Regions from separate parts of the Paenarthrobacter sp. CCNWLY172 genome, predicted to be linked through region 2. Evidence: riboswitches for the same ligand, from Rfam matches in the RefSeq annotation. Region 2 holds a riboswitch; each other region holds the start of a gene.
The links. Region 2 has a riboswitch for thiamine pyrophosphate ahead of WBN73_RS08230 (ECF transporter S component). Riboswitches for the same ligand answer to the same signal wherever they lie in the genome.
Positions count from the first base shown of each region.

Region 1 (4,442 bases), on a different contig from region 2:
CGGACTGGTACGTCTGGGGTCCGCCTTGGTACTGGGCGTCGAAAGCACCGGGTGCAGGGGGAACTGGTGGGGCACCGTTCCCGTTGTGGGGCGCGGGCGGGTAGCTCGGATTAGTCATTGATCATCCTTCGGGGGAGTGGGTGCGAGGAGGAGGACACGCGGCCTGCGGGCAGGCCAGACAGTCAACTCACTTCCAGTCAGCCTAGTGGGACCAACGCTGCTGAAGGCAATCTCCGCGGGCGGGGTGTGGAGAGCCGGGGATAGTCTTGGATTATGGGCACTTCGACGGACGTCGCACCTTCTGCCGGACAACTCGCCGCGGGACTCCTGGGCGCCATGGCCTACGGCGAGTTGTCGGCTTTCGGCCGGCTTTCGTTCGATTCCCGATACGCCCCCACACTCCATGACCGTTCAGTGCTGGCAAAAATTGCCGTCGGTGCGTACGGAAACTTCGCGCTGCTGAGCGATCGGCTCGCTGTAATGGGCCTCGATCCGGAGGAAGCCATGCTGCCGTTCCAGCGTTCCTTTGACCACTTCCATGAACGCACCAAGCCCGGGGACTGGTTCGAATCTGTGATGAAGGCATACGTCATCGACACCGTTTCCTCGGACTTCTACCGGGCTGTCGCCACTTTCCTCGATGGAACAACGCAGCAGTTCGTGGACCGGGTTGCCTCCCCCGACCAGGCAACCGAGGTACTTCGTGTCCTGCTGCGGCGGGCCTTGGCCGATGACCCACGACTGGCCTCACGGCTGGCGTTGTGGGGCCGCCGGCTGGTGGGGGAAGCGCTGACACAGGCGCAGAGGGTAGGGACTGAGCACCCACAGTTGGGGCCGGCACTAAAAAGTGGTGGCGATGCCCGCGCCGCAATTAAAAGACTGACAGGCGAGCTCGCCGGGCGTCATGCCCGCCGGATGACGGCGCTGGGCCTCACTGCCTAGCGGTATGACCGGGCTTATGCCTGAAAGGCTCCAACGGCCAGGCTCAAGCTGCGTCCAGCGCCTCCAGCGCCTCCAGCAGCGACTTGGCTGCCGTCGTCGGATCCGAAGCCTCGGTGATGGCGCGGACCACGACGATCCGGGTGGCTCCTGCGGCCCGCACCTGCTCTACGTTGCTGAGATCGATCCCTCCGATGGCGAACCATGGCAGGTTCACGGCGCCGTCGGTGGTCTCGACTGCACGCTTGCTCGCTTCTGCGGCATATGTGACCAAGTCCAGTCCCACGGCTTCGCGGCCGGGTTTGGTGGGTGTCGCCCAGACGGGTCCTACACAGAAATAGTCCAGGCCCCCCTGTCCCGGTGATGCCGCGATGGCGGCATTCACCTGCTCGGGGGAGTGGGTGGAAAGACCGATCGTGACGGACTCCGGAAGCAATGTCCGGGCCACCTTCAACGGGAGGTCCTTTTGCCCGATGTGGAACACCGGAGCCCCGGAAACACTGGCAACGTCGGCTCGATCGTTGACAGCCCACAGCCGTCCATGACGTTGCGCAACTCCCTGCAGGACCGCCAGCAACTCCAATTCCTCGGCAGCTTCGAGGGTCTTGTCGCGCAGCTGGATGATGTCCACACCGCCCTCGAACGCGGCGTCCACAAAGTCTTCAAAATCGCCTTGCCGTTTCCGTGCATCGGTGCACAGATACAAGCGGGCGGTGGCGAGGGCATCAGTCTGGGTCATGGAACCCAGAGTAGTTCCTCTAAACTGGGCACGTACTGCGGGAGCCGCGACGTTCGTCATATGACTGTCCGGCTGAGAGGGCTTAAGAGCCGACCGCTTGACCTGATCCGGCTAGTACCGGCGTAGGGAAGGAAACGCGCAATGGCAGTTCCCCGCCAAACCCCGCTCCAGGCCGACGTGGCCGTCATTGGCGGCGGCGTCATCGGGCTGGGCATCGCCCGCGAAGCGCGGCGACTTGGCCGCTCCGTGGTGGTGATCGACCCCGCACCGGCTTCGGGGGCTACGTTTGCTGCCGCCGGAATGCTTGCCCCCGTGAGCGAATTTCACTACCAGGAGGAAGATCTCCTGGAGTTGATGCTCGAATCGTCCCGGCTGTGGCCGTCTTTCGCGGCAAGCCTGCCCCGCGGAGGGGAAGACACCGGATACCGCACGACGCCGACACTTGCCGTGGGTGCCGATGCCGCGGACCGCAGGGCACTGGCAGACCTCCGTACGGTACAGCTTGCTGCGGGACTGGGGGTCGAGCCGTTGTCCCTGCGCGACGCCCGGGATCGCGAACCCCTCCTCAGCCCCCAAATTTCCAGTGCCTTCGACGTTCCCGCCGACCACCAGGTCGATCCCCGCAAGCTGGCGGCATGCCTGCTCTCGGGACTGGCACGCCACGCGGCCAGCGACTCCACGTGGGTTTCGGGCGCCGACGATGGGTTTGCCGTGACTTCCACGGCGCGCCGCTTGCTCTGGGACGGAGGGCGGGTCTCAGGAGTGGAACTCGAGTCCGGCGCCGCTGTCCACTCCACCGAAACGGTGGTCGCCAACGGACTGGGTGCGGCAGACCTGGAAGGGCTCCCCGACGGGCTCAGCCTTCCCCTGCGGCCGGTATATGGCGACATCCTCAGGCTTCGGGTGCCTGAACACCTCCGGCCCCTGCTCACCTCCACCGTCCGCGGGATGGTCCGTGGAGTGCCCGTCTACATCGTGCCCCGGGACGACGGCACTGTAGTCATCGGGGCCACCCAGCGCGAGGACGGACTGTCGGCAGCGTCCAACGCGGTCTCAGCCGGGGGCGTCTACCAGTTATTGCGGGACGCCCAGGCCCTGGTCCCCGCAGTGGCGGAACTTGAGCTGCTCGAAGTAACGGCCCGGGCCCGCCCCGGCACTCCGGACAACGCACCGCTGCTTGGACGGGTCGTTGGCCCCCGGGGGGATGTTGATGGTCTGGTGATCGCCACAGGATTCTTCCGGCATGGTGTCCTCCTGACGCCCGCGGCCGCACGGATCGTGGGCGGGCTGATCAACGGCACGTCGGACCCCCGGTGGGCATCATTTTCCCCTGACCGCTTCGCGGCCACTTCATCCACAGCGCGGGCGCTTACGCCGGCACACGCTCCCAGCAAGGAAACAGCATGAACATCAAACTCAACGGATCCGATCACGCCGTGCCGGAGGATGCTTCAGTCAGCACCCTGGTCACGGCCGTCACCGGCCGCGCCCTGGACCACCGCGGACAGGCAGCCGACGGTGGCAAGCTGGGCGTCGCCGTCGCCCGCAATTCCGAGGTGGTGCCACGCAGCCAATGGTCCGCAACGGCGCTCGCCGACGGGGATGAACTCGAACTTGTTACCGCAGTCCAAGGAGGCTGACATCATGACGACAGCAAACACAGAGGTCATTACTGACGCCTTGGTGATCGACGGCGTCCACTTCGGATCCCGCCTGATCATGGGGACGGGAGGTGCCCCGAGCCTGGACGGTCTGGGCGCTGCGCTCCTGGCGTCCGGGACTGAGCTCACCACAGTAGCCATGAGGCGCTACTCACCCGCTGAAACAGGATCCCTCTTCCAACTCCTGGTGGACCACGGAATCCGGGTGCTGCCCAACACCGCCGGTTGCTTTACTGCCAGAGACGCCGTGATGACCGCTGAACTGGCACGCGAGGCACTGGAAACCGACTGGGTGAAGCTGGAAGTCATCGCCGATGAACACACGCTCCTTCCAGACGCAGTGGAACTCGTCGAGGCAACGGAACAGCTGGTGAACCGTGGATTCAAAGTCTTCGCCTATACCAACGATGATCCCGTCCTGGCACTGCGCCTCGAAAACCTGGGTGCCACCGCAGTGATGCCCCTGGGCTCGCCGATCGGAACCGGTCTGGGGATCCTGAACCCGCACAACATTGAACTCATCGTGTCCCGGGCCTCAGTACCCGTGGTGCTCGATGCCGGAATAGGAACCGCCTCCGATGCTGCCCTCGCCATGGAATTGGGCTGCGACGCCGTGCTTCTGGCCACCGCTGTCACCCGGGCGCAGAACCCGGTGCAAATGGGTGAGGCCTTCAAGCACGCCGTGATCGCCGGTAGGCTGGCCAAGCAGGCAGGACGGATTCCGAGGCGTGAGCACGCTTTGGCGTCGTCGGCCATGGAGGGCCGGGCAGAGTTTCTCTAAGTGTCCGCCGGGTCTCCGGGAGAAGGAGCAGCAGTGGCAGGGAACCATGACCATCTGACCCAGGCGGATGTCGACGATGCCCTCCGGGAGCTACGCGACTGGAAGTACCAGGGCGGCCTGGTAACCGTCTATAAAACTCCGACGGCGGCCGAAGCGCTGGCCCTCATTGCAGCGATCGGAGAAATCGCCGAACACCAAAACCACCATCCGGATCTGGAATGGCGCTACAACAGGGTCCACCTGCGGTACCTGTCCCACGACGCAGGCGGAAAAGTCACCCAACGCGACATCACCGCTGCGGCTTCCGTGAGTGAAGCCGCAG
Region 1 covers NZ_JBBEGB010000003.1:27,731-32,172, forward strand. Annotated here, with positions in the region: gene WBN73_RS04990 (TM2 domain-containing protein) at 1-118, opposite strand, end outside; gene WBN73_RS04995 (ferritin-like fold-containing protein) at 274-942, shown strand; gene thiE (thiamine phosphate synthase) at 986-1,678, opposite strand; TPP riboswitch at 1,706-1,824, shown strand; gene thiO (glycine oxidase ThiO) at 1,820-3,085, shown strand; gene thiS (sulfur carrier protein ThiS) at 3,082-3,318, shown strand; gene WBN73_RS05015 (thiazole synthase) at 3,323-4,120, shown strand; gene WBN73_RS05020 (4a-hydroxytetrahydrobiopterin dehydratase) at 4,154-4,442, shown strand, end outside.
Region 1: linked by a shared signal. The riboswitch ahead of thiO (glycine oxidase ThiO) and the one ahead of WBN73_RS08230 (ECF transporter S component) in region 2 are both predicted to bind thiamine pyrophosphate.

Region 2 (4,442 bases):
CCGCGGGCACGGCGGGCCATGCCGATGGTCTGCCACTCCTCTGCCATGAGCCCAACCAACCTCATGGCAGCCAAGGATCCCAGGACAAAGCGGTGCGGCAACTTGGCCTTCTGGGCCAGCGCATCTGCCAAATCAGTGGGATCCGTGCAGGTCATCAGCAGGATTGCCGGTAACGCGATCGCCAAACCGCGCAGCATGAAACCCAGCCCCAGCTCAAGGGAACCTTCGCTGATGGACCAGAGTCCGACGTCGAGCAGTACAGCGCCGCTGTCCGCCGCCACAATCGCGGTACTCCAGCCGCCGATCGCAGCGGCGATGATCAGCGGCCAGGCGCGCTGCCACAGAAGCCTGAACGTAAGCCCGGCCAACGGAAACAACGCCAGCTCCGCAACCAACGCCGTGGACGCCGATACCCAGTCGATGGACAGGGCCAGCACCAGGGAAATCAGAAACACGGACACGAACTTTGCCAAGGGGTTGGCTCGGGTCAGCAGGGCACGATTCCCGCGGAGGTTCAGTGCATCCCTCATGCTGCACCAGCTTCCTGATGCGTGGCTTCACCGTGCTGTACCGGGCCGAGCCGCAGCTCCGTTCCGCCGAGCACTGCGCTGAATTCCTGGTCGTGGGTCACGGAGACCACAGCCGTTCCGGCGTCCAGCAACTCTGAAAGGAACGACGCCAACTCCGCCCACGTGTTGGCGTCCTGGCCGAACGTAGGTTCATCGAGCACCAGGACTTCGGGGTGCGCGGCAAGCACGGTGGCCACCGAGAGCCGCCGCTTCTCACCGCCGGAAAGGGTGTAGGGGTTGGCGTCCACCAAATGCGTCAGCCGCAGCCGCTCCAACAGTTCGTCCACCCGTTCTTCGCCGTGGCCTAAATGCCTGGGCCCAAACATGAGCTCGTCCAGGACCTTGCCTGTGACGAACTGGTGCTCCGGCTCCTGGAACACCGTCCCGATCCGTGAAATCAGCTGGTCTGCTTTCCACTTGAACGGGTCAATACCGGCCCCTTTGGAAAGCTCGACGGCGGCACTCACTGTACCGTCCACCGGCGCTAAAAGGCCGGCCAACGTGAGCGCGAACGTGGACTTTCCAGCCCCGTTGGCTCCAGTGATGGTCAGTGCTTGGCCGGCCCTGACCTGCGCGGTGATTCCTGTTTGAACCGGGACGGGCGGGATGGTCTTGAAGCCCTTGCGCCGCGGCTTTTCCCGGGAAACTGCGAGGTCCTGGGCCGCGAGGAGCAGTGGGGCGGTGTGGGGTTGGTTGCGTCGTTGGCGGGTGGCCGGTACGTACCCCGGCACCCAAACGCCGGCAGCCATCAACAGGGTGCGGGCCTCGGACAGGACCTTGTCCGGCGGGCCGTCCAAAAGGACCCCGCCCGTTGCCTGGCCCGTTCCCGGCGCCGCCAGGGCACCCGGCTGCAGGACCACGATCCTGTCCACCAAGTCCTTCCACACCGACACACGGTGCTCCACCACCACCAGCGTTGCGCCGGTCTTGTCCAGGCAACGCCGAACAGCATCCCGAACCTCCAGCACTCCGGCCGGATCCAGGTTGGCCGTGGGTTCGTCCAAGAGGATCAAGCCGGGACGCATCGCGAGAATCCCCGCCAGCGCAAGGCGCTGCTTCTGCCCCCCGGAGAGCGCCGCCGTCGGGTGGTCCAATGCCAATCCGCCGCCCGCGGCGGTACGCAACCCGACGTCGTCGAGCGCTTCATGGACGCGGGCCCAGATCTCCTCTCGCGGCACGGCAAGGTTCTCCGCACCGAAAGCGACGTCGTCACCAACCCGCGACAGGACCACCTGCGTCTCGGGGTCTTGCTGCATGAGACCGGCGCGGCCCCGCTGTTCCCGCGGAGCAACGCCGTCGATCAGCAGGGAACCTGACTCGTCCGAGTCGTCTTCCTCGTCACCCAGCACCCCCGCGAGGGCGTGCAGCAGTGTGGACTTGCCGGCGCCCGAAGGCCCCAGCAGCAACACCCGCTCGCCCGGTTCAATCCGGAGGTCAAGCCCATGAATGGCGGGAGCGGACCTGCCGGCATGCCGCCAACCCCAGCCCTCGGCGGAGATGGCGGCAGGCCTCACCGGGCTGCTGTTCTTGCTGCCGCTCTGCGTGGCGGGCATCAGCTGAAGACGGGCTCCGACGCGGCCTTGCGCGATGCGAAGGAGCTCAGGACGCCGGTTTTAGCCAAGCCGCGGGTGGCAACCCAGGACAGGGCGCCGGCGATGATGGCACCCGAGATGGTGGTGAAAGTGATGTACGCCAGTTTGTCCATTGCCTCGTAGGCGATGTTCCAGCCCCACGGGAGGAAGGAGTCGTTCAGGCCGCAGAAGAGGCCCGCACCGGCACCGGCGAGGAGGGCCGTGGGCAGGTTGAACTTCTTGTACCGGAAGGCGGCGAAGATGAGCTCGGCACCTAGGCCCTGAAGGATCCCGGAGATCAGCACGGTGGTTCCGTACTGGGAACCCATGATCAGCTCACCGGTGGCCGCGACGGCTTCGCAGAAGAGGGCGGCGCCGGGTTTGCGGATAATGAGCATTCCCAGGACTGCGGGGATCATCCAGCCACCGGCGATCAGGCCGGTGAGCGGCGGATACGTCGCGTTCATGGGGATGGATACCAGCGCGGCGCCCTGGGACCAGGCCCAGAAGATCACGCCGCCTGCGATGGCGATCAAGGCCGCCACAACGATGTCTACAACACGCCAGTTATAACTGGTCTTCTTCACGTTTACCGTGGTCATTTTCTGCCTCCTGAGGTTACAGGAGGGGAAAGTGCTCCCCGGATTTCCCATCGGCCTGCGCCGCCTGGATCCGGACACTCTGAGAAGCTCGACTCCCTTGCGCCGGTACTAACCGGATCAGGTTCGAGGGTCTGCGGCTGTCCGCACTCTCAGCGCCCTCGCGTCTCCTGCATCTCTGCAAGGTCCGACGGCGGCGCTCCCCTGTCGTTATCAAATCTGCCCTGATGGGCTGGTTCAGTTTACACCTGCCCGTGTTGTGGGCGACTGTCCGATGCCGGCCGGTGGTCACAATCGGGCGATCCGGGGGGCCCGTGCGTGGGGTTGCGTGCGTTGCGGGGCCCGCTCTGCACCCCTCGCGCCCGTTTCGGCCTGTACATCCGGCCCCACAACGAGACCTGAGAGAATGATCCAGCAGACTCGACCGCGGCAAAGGGGCACTTTCATGACGGACCTACCCATTCAGGATCACCCTGCCGGCGAGGGCACCATATCCGAGCCCCGGCTTGCTGCCAGTGTCATCCTGCTCCGTGATGCCCCGGGCGGGATCGAGGCGTTCGTCCAGCACCGGGTCAGCACCATGGACTTCGCCGCCGGAATGGTGGTCTTCCCGGGCGGCCGGGTGGATGCTGCGGACGAGTCAGGCTGGGACTACCCAGCGGACCTGCTTCAACGCCACGCTGCCGCCTGGCGTTCGAGTTCCATCGCCACCGGCGCCACCTCAACGCAGGCCGAAACCAACGCAGGGACGGTCCTCACCGCCGCAATCCGCGAAGTCCAGGAGGAGTCCGGGCTCAGCATCAGTGCCGCGGATCTCCGCCCTTGGGCCAACTGGATCACGCCTACGGACATGCCGAAGCGCTTTGACACCTACTTCTACGTTGCCAGGCCTTCCCCGGGAGCCGAGCCGCAGCATCAAACCACGGAGGCCTGGCAATCGTTGTGGATGCCAGTAGACGGAATCCTGGAAGCTGAAGCAGCCGGGACCCTGAAGCTGATGCCGCCCACCTACTACCTGCTCAAGGAAATCGCTGAGTTTGATTCCGTGGATGCTGCCTGGTCGGCAGAGCACCCCGTTGTTCCCGTGCTGGCCCCTGTTGGGTCCTTGGCAGCGTTCCTGAAAGAGCGCGAAAGCCGGCGCTGACTCTGGAGTCGGCCCACGGACGGCTAGGCTGGGGGCATGAACCTCTTCTTCAAGCTGATCGGTGCCGGAGTAAGCCTCGGAGCGGGCTTCGTAGGCACCAAACTCGTCAACAAAGGGTGGGAAAAGGCAACTGGCAACAAACCACCCCTGGGCAACGACGACATGGAAACGAGCTTGCGTTCAGCACTGACTTTTGCGCTGATCTCAGCCTTCGTCAGCACCTTGATTCAGGTGTTGGCCAGCCGTGGCACACAGCGTGCCATTGCACGTTTCGCCAAGTCACACGACATCGTCTAGCCCGCAACCACAGACAGCAACGCGGGGTCGCTTTTGCCTCCACCTGATGGAATGAACCATTGGACGCAAGGCGACTCCGCGTTTGTGTGACCGGGACTTTTAGCGGTCGTTGCGGGGTTCTTGCCCCGCAGCCGCCCGTTGCACAACAGCCTCGAGTTCGTCCTTGGTGAGCATCTCGCGGTGGCCATGTTTGGTGCGGTAGGCGGAGCGACCCACCATATGGGCGGACACAGGTGCCGTCAACAACTGGAAAATCCATGCC
Region 2 covers NZ_JBBEGB010000004.1:319,949-324,390, forward strand. Annotated here, with positions in the region: gene WBN73_RS08220 (energy-coupling factor transporter transmembrane component T family protein) at 1-530, opposite strand, end outside; gene WBN73_RS08225 (ABC transporter ATP-binding protein) at 527-2,122, opposite strand; gene WBN73_RS08230 (ECF transporter S component) at 2,122-2,742, opposite strand; TPP riboswitch at 2,819-2,955, opposite strand; gene WBN73_RS08235 (NUDIX hydrolase) at 3,185-3,883, shown strand; gene WBN73_RS08240 (DUF4235 domain-containing protein) at 3,920-4,180, shown strand; gene mnhG (monovalent cation/H(+) antiporter subunit G) at 4,280-4,442, opposite strand, start outside.

Region 3 (4,442 bases), on a different contig from region 2:
CAGCACGGCATGGCCCTCGCTTATGACGCGCTGTTCCTGCGCCGGCATGGCTTTGACGTTGCAGCAGAACCCGTGGGATCGAGCGTTGCCGCGGACGTTGCCATTGTCATCAATTCCCTGGCGGATACGGGTGGCGGCCACGTCGTAGCGCACGAGCAAGGTGCCATCTCCGCCATGCTGGCTGCCATAGAACGTCCGGACCTGGTGCACTCGCTGAGCTTGGTTGAGCCTGCTTGTTTGTCCCTGACAGCCGAGCTTCCGGCCACAGCCTCCCATCGGGCCCTTATGGAACCCCTGTTCGATGTACGGAGCCAGCTCAACGACGCCGACTACCAACGTGAGTACTACCGCCGGGCGTTTTCTGCCGAAACGGGGGGACTGGATACTCCCGAAGCGCGCCGTTCAGCCCGCAGGCTCAGGCTCCAGGCCCCGCCTTGGGAGGCCCCGCTGCACATCGTGCCCGGTGTCCCCACGTTGGTCCTCACGGGTGGCTGGGAACCCCTGTATGAGGAAATTGCCGGTTACCTCCAGGAAACCGGAGCCCTCCGCCGTGTTGCTGCGGGAGGGCACCGGCCCCAGGATTCAGTGGACGGGGATCACATCATCCGATCGTTTGTTGGTGACGTCGGACGGGCCATGTCAGTTCAGGCTTCCTGAGCCGGCCTCAAATGTGTCCGGGCTGCCGGGTACCTGCAGTTCCGGCAAATAGACCTTTCCGCCAGATGCCAGGAATTCCTGGCTCTTTCCGCGCATGCCGCTGTACATTTCCGCAATGGCTGTCTGCGCCTCTTCTGATCCGTATTCGTCACGGATGTCCTGGCTGATGCGCATCGAACAGAACTTGGGGCCGCACATGGAACAGAAATGGGCGGTCTTGGCCGGTTCCGCCGGCAGCGTTTCGTCGTGGAAGGCTTCTGCTGTGACGGGGTCCAAGGAGAGGGCAAACTGGTCACGCCAACGGAACTCGAATCTGGCCTTGGACAAGGCATCGTCCCGCTCGTGGGCCCCGGGATGGCCCTTGGCCAGGTCGGCGGCGTGGGCTGCGATCTTGTACGTGATGACACCGGTCTTGACGTCGTCCTTATTGGGAAGGCCCAAATGTTCCTTGGGGGTCACGTAACACAGCATGGCGGTGCCGTACCTGGCAATCTCGGTGGCGCCGATGGCTGAGGTGATGTGGTCATAACCAGGAGCGACATCCGTGACCAAGGGCCCAAGGGTGTAGAAAGGGGCTCCCTTGCACAGTTCCTGCTGGCGTTCCACATTTTCCCGGACCAGGTGGAACGGCACGTGGCCAGGTCCTTCCACCATCACCTGCACATCGAACTCCCACGCCCGCTGTGTCAGCTCGGCGAGGGTATCCAATTCGGCGAACTGGGCTGCGTCATTGGCATCGGCGGTTGCACCCGGGCGCAGGCCGTCGCCCAGGGAGAAGGCGACGTCGTACTGGGCGAAGATTTCGCAGAGCTCGTCAAAGTGCGTGTAGAGGAAGTTCTCCTGGTGGTGCGCCAGGCACCAACCCGCCATGATCGACCCGCCACGGGAGACAATTCCCGTGACCCGGTTGGCGGTCAACGGCACATAGCGCAGGAGCACGCCGGCGTGGATGGTCATGTAGTCCACGCCCTGCTCACATTGCTCGATCACAGTGTCCCGGAAAATCTCCCACGTCAGCTTGTTCGCCTCGCCGTTGACTTTCTCCAGCGCCTGGTAGATGGGGACCGTCCCGATCGGGACCGGGGAGTTGCGGATGATCCACTCCCGGGTGGTGTGGATGTCGTCCCCAGTGGAGAGATCCATGACGGTATCGGCACCCCATTGAGTGGCCCACTGCAGCTTGTCCACCTCTTCCGCGATGGAGCTCGTCACTGCTGAGTTGCCGATGTTGGCGTTAATTTTCACCAGGAAGGCTTTGCCGATGATCATCGGTTCTGACTCGGGGTGGTTGATGTTGTTCGGAATGATCGCCCGTCCTGCGGCAACTTCGCTGCGGACCAGCTCAACGTCACAGTTTTCCCGCAACGCGACGAACTGCATCTCGGGAGTCACCGTGCCCTGCTTGGCGTAGTGCATCTGCGTGACGGTTTTACCTTCGACGGCGCGGCGGGGCACCGGTTGGGTGCCCTTCCACTCTGCTGATGCTTCCCCGCGCCGCACCGCTGACTTGCCGTCGTCCAGCAGGTTTCGCTCCCGTCCGCGGTAAGCCACGGTGTCACCGCGGGCTTCGATCCATGGAGCGCGGAAAGGCTCAAGTCCCACAACGGGATCACTGCCGGGGCCCGCAGTGCGGTACACCTGGAACGCCGGGTTGGCTGTGCCGTTGGGAGACGGTTCCAAGGCGATCTCGGTGACGGGCACCCGGATCCCGTGGTCGGGGTCCTCCAGGTAGGCCAATGAATGGGATGTCAGCGACTGGGTCACAGATTCCGGCGTCCTTGCGCTGGAGCCGGACCGGTTTTGGGCAGGGCTGTGCTGTGTTTTTGTGGTGCTCAAAGGATTACTCACTTCCTTCGCCGGCATTACCCGGACAGGTTCAACGGTCGCAGACTGCATCAGTCCGATCTCAGCCCCTGCAGGGGCCCCCGTGTGGTCGTAGATGAAGCTACCACAGCTCACAACGGGCACCCAGTCACATGAACGAACCAGCGTCCAGGACGCCGCTGCGGACTAGGCTTTTGATATGGCCACCATCATCGAATTCAGCGGATCTGTGCTTGTCTCGGCGGACGAAGAGCGCCAAGGGATGTGGTCTGTTGACGGAGTCCTGACGTTCGAACGCCCCACGGCCACACCGGACCTGGTGTTGGATGGCTGGGTCCTCCCGGGTTTCGTTGATGCCCACTGCCACATCGGTTTGGGTGTGGGTGGCGCCGTTGACGAGCGGACCACCCTTGCGCAGGCCCACGCTGACCTCGACGCCGGGACTCTGCTGATACGGGATGCCGGATCACCAAGTGACACCCGTTGGGTCCAGCAACGTGCGGACGTTCCCCGGTTGATCCGGGCAGGTAGGCACATTGCCCGGAGCCGGCGGTACCTCCGCGGTTTGGGGCATGAAGTCGAACCCGGCCAACTCGTGGAGACCGTCCGGAAGGCAGCGCGGGATGGAGACGGGTGGGTCAAGTTGGTGGGGGACTGGATCGACCGTGGCGTGGGTGACCTCGCTGCCTCTTTCCCCGCCAAAATCGTCAAGGATGCCATCGCTGCCGCCCACGATGAAGGTGCCCGGGTGACGGCCCACTGCTTTGCCGAGGACACAGTGGACGACATGCTCGATGCAGGCATCGACTGCATCGAACATGCCACGGGCCTGCTGTCGCGACACATTCCGCGCTTGGTGGAGCAGTCCGTGCCGATCGTTCCCACCTTGGTCAACATTGCGACTTTCCCGGACATTGCTGCCCAGGCTGCCCCAAAGTTTCCTGACTATGCGGACCACATGGTGCGGCTTTGGGAGCGTCGGCGCGAGCGGGTGTTGGAGGCCTTTGAGTCAGGCGTGGCCATTTATGCGGGCACAGACGCCGGCAGCGTGATCAAGCACGGCAGGATCGCAGACGAAATGAAGGAACTGCACGACGCCGGCCTGCCGCCGGCCGCGGTCCTGGACGCCGCGGCGTGGCGTGCCCGGGAGTGGCTGGGGGCCGAGGGCATCAGCGAAGGGGCGGGTGCCGACGTCGTGTTGTGCTCCGAGGATCCCAGGATCGAGCTGGAAACTGTTTCCAGCCTCAAACACATCGTGCTGGGCGGTTCACTGGTCCGTTAGGAATAAATTGAAGCTTCAACTAATTTAGAGAAGTAGAAAGGTGCTGATGAGCGGCACCTCGAACCCGGGAGCGTCACATGACCACACCACTCAGCCAGGATCTTCTGCCTGCCGAACTGACCATGGGCACCGTCATGCTCAAGGTCGGCGACATGGCTGTCATGAGCGACTACTATCAGCGTGCCCTTGGCCTTGACGTCGTGGCCGAGCAGGATGGCGGGCTCTACCTGGGGCGGCTCGGAAAGCCCGTGGTGCATCTTGCCCCGGCGTCCGGTCTCCAGATTCCAGGCCGTGGGGAGGCTGGCCTGTTTCACACGGCCATTCTGTTCGACGACCAGCCTTCATTGGCCGCCACCATTGCTACCGCCGCCGAGTACGAGCCCCGAGCTTTCGCGGGCAGTGCCGACCATCTGGTCAGCGAAGCGTTCTACTTTACCGATCCTGAAGGCAATGGCATTGAGCTCTACTACGACAAGCCGCGTGAACTCTGGCAGTGGGATGGCAGGAATGTGGTGATGGACAATGTTGCCTTGCCTCCGCAGCGATACCTCGAGCAGCACCTGAGTGAAGCCGCGGTGACAGGGCAGCGCGAGGCAGCGGCCGGAATTGGACACGTCCACCTGCAAGTCGGTGACGTCGGAACTGCCCAGCATTTCTACGTGGAAACCCTGGGCTTTGA
Region 3 covers NZ_JBBEGB010000003.1:386,215-390,656, forward strand. Annotated here, with positions in the region: gene WBN73_RS06585 (alpha/beta hydrolase) at 1-657, shown strand, start outside; gene thiC (phosphomethylpyrimidine synthase ThiC) at 640-2,493, opposite strand; TPP riboswitch at 2,489-2,596, opposite strand; gene WBN73_RS06595 (amidohydrolase family protein) at 2,681-3,763, shown strand; gene WBN73_RS06600 (VOC family protein) at 3,841-4,442, shown strand, end outside.
Region 3: linked by a shared signal. The riboswitch ahead of thiC (phosphomethylpyrimidine synthase ThiC) and the one ahead of WBN73_RS08230 (ECF transporter S component) in region 2 are both predicted to bind thiamine pyrophosphate.

Region 4 (4,442 bases), on a different contig from region 2:
CGCTACCTGGTGTACGTGCCCGGTGGTTCCATGACCGGCATTTCACGCAAGCTGCCCGACGTCGAACGCAACCGCCTCAAGCGCATCCTGAAGGACCGTTTGCCGGAAAACGCCGGCGTCATTGTCCGCACGGCTGCTGAAGGTGCGTCGGAAGAAGAACTGACGCATGACATCAACCGCCTGCGCGCCCAGTGGGAAGGCATCGAAGGCCAGGCCTCCTCCACCAAGGTCCTGGCACCGGAACTGCTCTACGGCGAACCCGACCTGACCATCAAGGTGGTCCGTGACGTCTTCAATGAAGACTTCTCCAAACTGATCGTTTCCGGCGACGACGCCTGGGACACCATTGAGGCTTACGTAACCTACGTTGCCCCCGACCTTGTGGGCCGCCTCGAGAAGTGGACCAAGGACCAGGACATCTTCGGTGCCTGGCGCATTGACGAGCAGATCCACAAGGCACTGGAACGCAAGGTCTTCCTCCCATCCGGTGGTTCGCTGGTCATCGACCGCACCGAAGCCATGACCGTGGTGGACGTCAATACCGGTAAGTTCACCGGCAGCGGTGGAAACCTTGAAGAAACCGTCACCAAGAACAACCTCGAAGCTGCTGAGGAAGTAGTTCGCCAGCTTCGCCTGCGTGACATCGGCGGCATCATTGTCATCGACTTCATCGACATGGTCCTTGAGTCCAACCGCGACCTCGTCCTCCGCCGTATGGTTGAGTGCCTTGGCCGCGACCGCACCAAGCACCAAGTGGCTGAAGTGACGTCACTGGGCCTTGTCCAGATGACCCGCAAGCGCATGGGTACCGGCCTCCTTGAGGTCTTCGGTGAGCAGTGCGAGCACTGTGCAGGCCGCGGCGTGGTCACCCACGATGAACCGGTGGAGCACCGTCGCGCCAACGTTGTGGCTGCCGAGCACCACCGCCCCCACACTGAGGCGCAGCAACCCACAGCCCGAACAGAACGCAAGCGCCGCCGTGGCAAGGGCGGGGGACAGGCTGTCGCCGAGGCTCCCGCGCAGGTCCACAGCACTGCTTCCGCCCCTGCCGCACCTCCCGCGGCTTCCGAGCCGCAGGATCCTGCCAAGCAGGCCAAGGCAGAGGCAACCCGCGCTGCGCTGGCGACGATCGCTGCTGCCGCCCACGCTGCCCACCTCCACGATGACGAAGTTCACCGTGCAGAAGAGCAGGCACGGGCGGCCGGCCAGCACCAGGCGCCTGCCGCATCACAGCCGGAGGCTGGAGAGCACTCCGACCCCGAATCAGACCGGGAAGCATCGGTTCGTGACACACGGTCCACACCGGTTCTGCGATTCGGCGGCGAAGAAGTGGCCTTGCCTTTCGGGGAACACCACGAGGAACCGCCTGCCGCCAAGCCTGCCATGAGCCTGGATCTCCTGGCCGAAGCGTTCTCCCACCTTGGCGCAGCACCCGAGGCGAAGCCCGAAACCGTGGTTCCTTCCAAGGCAGCCGCTGCACCTGCAGCCGCCGTGGCGGGGCCCGTGGACGAGGACCCTGAAGCTGCTTCGGCGTCGAAGTCCCGCCGGGGGCGCCGCAACCGCAGTGCGAGCCGCGCCCAGGGTGCAGCCAACGAGACCAGCGTTGAGCACCACGAGGTAACTGCTACCGCAGCGCGTGGAACTGCACACCAGGCCAAAGCACCGGCGGAGCCTGCCAAGAAGGCAGCGTCCGAGGAACCCATCATCCTTGGGGTTGGTGTTCCCGCTTCGGAGCTCTAGGACCCGATCCGCAAGGGCCCCGCAGTAACCGCCACAGGCGGGTACTGCGGGGCCCTTTGCTGTCTGCTCACAGCGGTCATAACCGGTCTTCTGCGGAGTGCAGTTCCCGGGCCGTGCTGCTTCCCGGCTACGCTGGGGATTGACACGGGGTGCCGGGCATAGGGCCCGGCTGAGATCCAGACCCGTTGAACCTGTCCGGTTAGCACCGGCGAAGGGATGTCCCCATGACGTCATCGTCGTATTCTTCTGTGTACCCTCTGGCTGTTTGCGGCCGGGAAACGCCCCGCGTACTGAGTATCGCGGGCTCGGACCCCTCCGGCGGTGCCGGTATCCAGGCTGACCTGAAGAGCATTGCTGCGCAGGGCGGCTACGGCATGGCGGCGATCACCGCGTTGACGGCCCAAAACACGCTGGGCGTCAGTGCTGTCCATGTTCCTCCGGTGGAGTTCCTGCGACAGCAGTTGGAGTCCATCAGCACGGACATCGCCATCGATGCCGTCAAGATCGGCATGCTGGGTGACGCTGCGGTGATCGATGAGGTCCGCAGCTGGCTTGAGTCGGTGCGTCCCGGCGTCGTGGTCCTTGACCCGGTGATGGTGGCCACCAGCGGCGACCGCCTCCTGCGGGGGTCTGCCGAGCAGGCCCTGCGCGCTCTGCTGCCGTTGGCGGACCTTATTACCCCGAACCTCCCGGAGCTTGCCATGCTGTTGGGGGAGCCTGAAGCTGCTGACTGGGATTCGGCGTTGAACCAGGGCAAGCGACTGGCTGCTGAGTGCGGCACCACGGTCCTGGTGAAGGGCGGACACCTGGCAGGGGCGGAATGCCCGGATGCCCTGGTTAACACCAGCGGCCTCCTGCGGCAGGACGTCATCGAGGTAGCCGGACCCCGCGTGGAAACGAAGAACAGCCACGGCACGGGCTGTTCGTTGTCGTCGGCTCTGGCCACGGTCCAGGCCCGCACCGGCGATTGGGAAGCTTCCCTGCGCGAAGTCAAGCCGTGGTTGCTTCAGGCGCTGCTGCATTCGGACAGCCTCGACGTAGGCCAGGGAAACGGGCCGGTCCACCATTTCCACCACCATCAGGTCCTGAGGCCGGGGCAATTCGCCGCGGCGCTGTGGAAGGAAGCTGCTCCGGAGCTCGAGGCAATCTACAAGCTCAGCTTTATTGACGGCCTGCAATCGGGCGACCTCCCGGAGGCTGCGTTCAATTACTACCTCGCGCAGGATGCCCTCTACCTCAACGGGTATTCCAGGGTCCTGGCGCGTGCGGGCGCCCTTGCCCCCACGGAGGAGGAGCAACTGTTCTGGGCCAAAGCGTCACAGCAGTGCCTTGAGGTCGAATCGGAACTGCACAGGAACTGGCTCAGCACCCGAGAGGCATCCTCGGTGACCGGACCCGTCACGAAGTCCTACGTGGACCACCTGCTGGCGTCCTCGGCCACCGGCAGCTACTCCGTGGTGCTGGCGGCCATCCTGCCGTGCTACTGGCTCTACGCAGAGGTGGGCCAGCGGCTCCATGCATCGTTCGTGGAGGCGGGATCCCCGGCGGCGCATCCCTACGCGGACTGGCTCAGGACTTACGCCGATGAAGAGTTTGCTGCAGCCACCAGGAATGCGATCAATTTCACGGACGCCGCTGCAGCGGCAGCTTCCGAGGGGGAGCGGGCATCAATGGTGGAGGCTTTTGCCCAGTCCTGCCGCTACGAAACTGCATTCTTCGACGCTCCCCGGCTGTTCGCCTGACCGTTCCTGCCCGGACTTTTTATCTCCGGGTTTCTAACCGCCCCAGCGCGTCGCGGGTCAAATCACGTTAATCGCCCCAAACCCTGTAGGCTGTATGGGCACGGTGCCGGGAGAGTCCGTTACAACTGGTGATGCAAGTCACGTGGTAGCCTCCGGACCCGGCCTCATTTGCAGCCGAGGGTCAAACTAGCGTAATCTTGATCTTCGGTGCTTACGCCAACACTTGGGTTATGCCCCTTGGAATTGTTCAAGGGATGACTCGCGGACTTCGATCAGAAGTCCACGGCGTTGAGGCACAGCGCGAACCAAGCCTGATTTCGGTTCCAGGTTCCGCACGCAAATTTAGTTATAAACGTCGAGAGAAGTGAGTACCCAAGTGGTGTACGCGATTGTCCGCGCAGGCGGCCGCCAAGAAAAAGTTTCCGTTGGAGACTACGTAACGCTTAACCGCGTCCCCGGTGGAGCCGGCAGCACGCTTGAGCTGCCCGCCTTGCTCCTGGTTGACGGCGATAAGGTCACCTCCGCAGCTGCGGAACTGGCCAACGTCAAGGTGACGGCTGAGATCCTCGAAGACCTCCGTGGTCCGAAGATCGTCATCCAGAAGTTCAAGAACAAGACCGGCTACCGGAAGCGTCAGGGTCACCGTCAGGAACTGACCAAGATCAAGATCACCAGCATCGCGTAACTTTCGTTACCCGCTGTTCAGGTTTTTCAGTTTCCCCAGAAATTTAGAGGCAGGCATTTCACATGGCACACAAAAAAGGCGCGAGTTCCACTCGCAACGGTCGTGACTCCAACGCACAGTACCTGGGCGTCAAGCGCTTCGGTGGTCAGGTAGTCTCCGCAGGCGAAATCATCGTTCGCCAGCGTGGCACGCACTTCCACCCCGGTGCAGGCGTTGGTCGCGGTGGCGACGACACCCTGTTCGCCCTGCAGGCCGGCTCGGTTGAGTTTGGTACT
Region 4 covers NZ_JBBEGB010000014.1:20,464-24,905, reverse strand. Annotated here, with positions in the region: gene WBN73_RS18435 (Rne/Rng family ribonuclease) at 1-1,740, shown strand, start outside; TPP riboswitch at 1,876-1,974, shown strand; gene thiD (bifunctional hydroxymethylpyrimidine kinase/phosphomethylpyrimidine kinase) at 1,965-3,482, shown strand; gene rplU (50S ribosomal protein L21) at 3,859-4,167, shown strand; gene rpmA (50S ribosomal protein L27) at 4,230-4,442, shown strand, end outside.
Region 4: linked by a shared signal. The riboswitch ahead of thiD (bifunctional hydroxymethylpyrimidine kinase/phosphomethylpyrimidine kinase) and the one ahead of WBN73_RS08230 (ECF transporter S component) in region 2 are both predicted to bind thiamine pyrophosphate.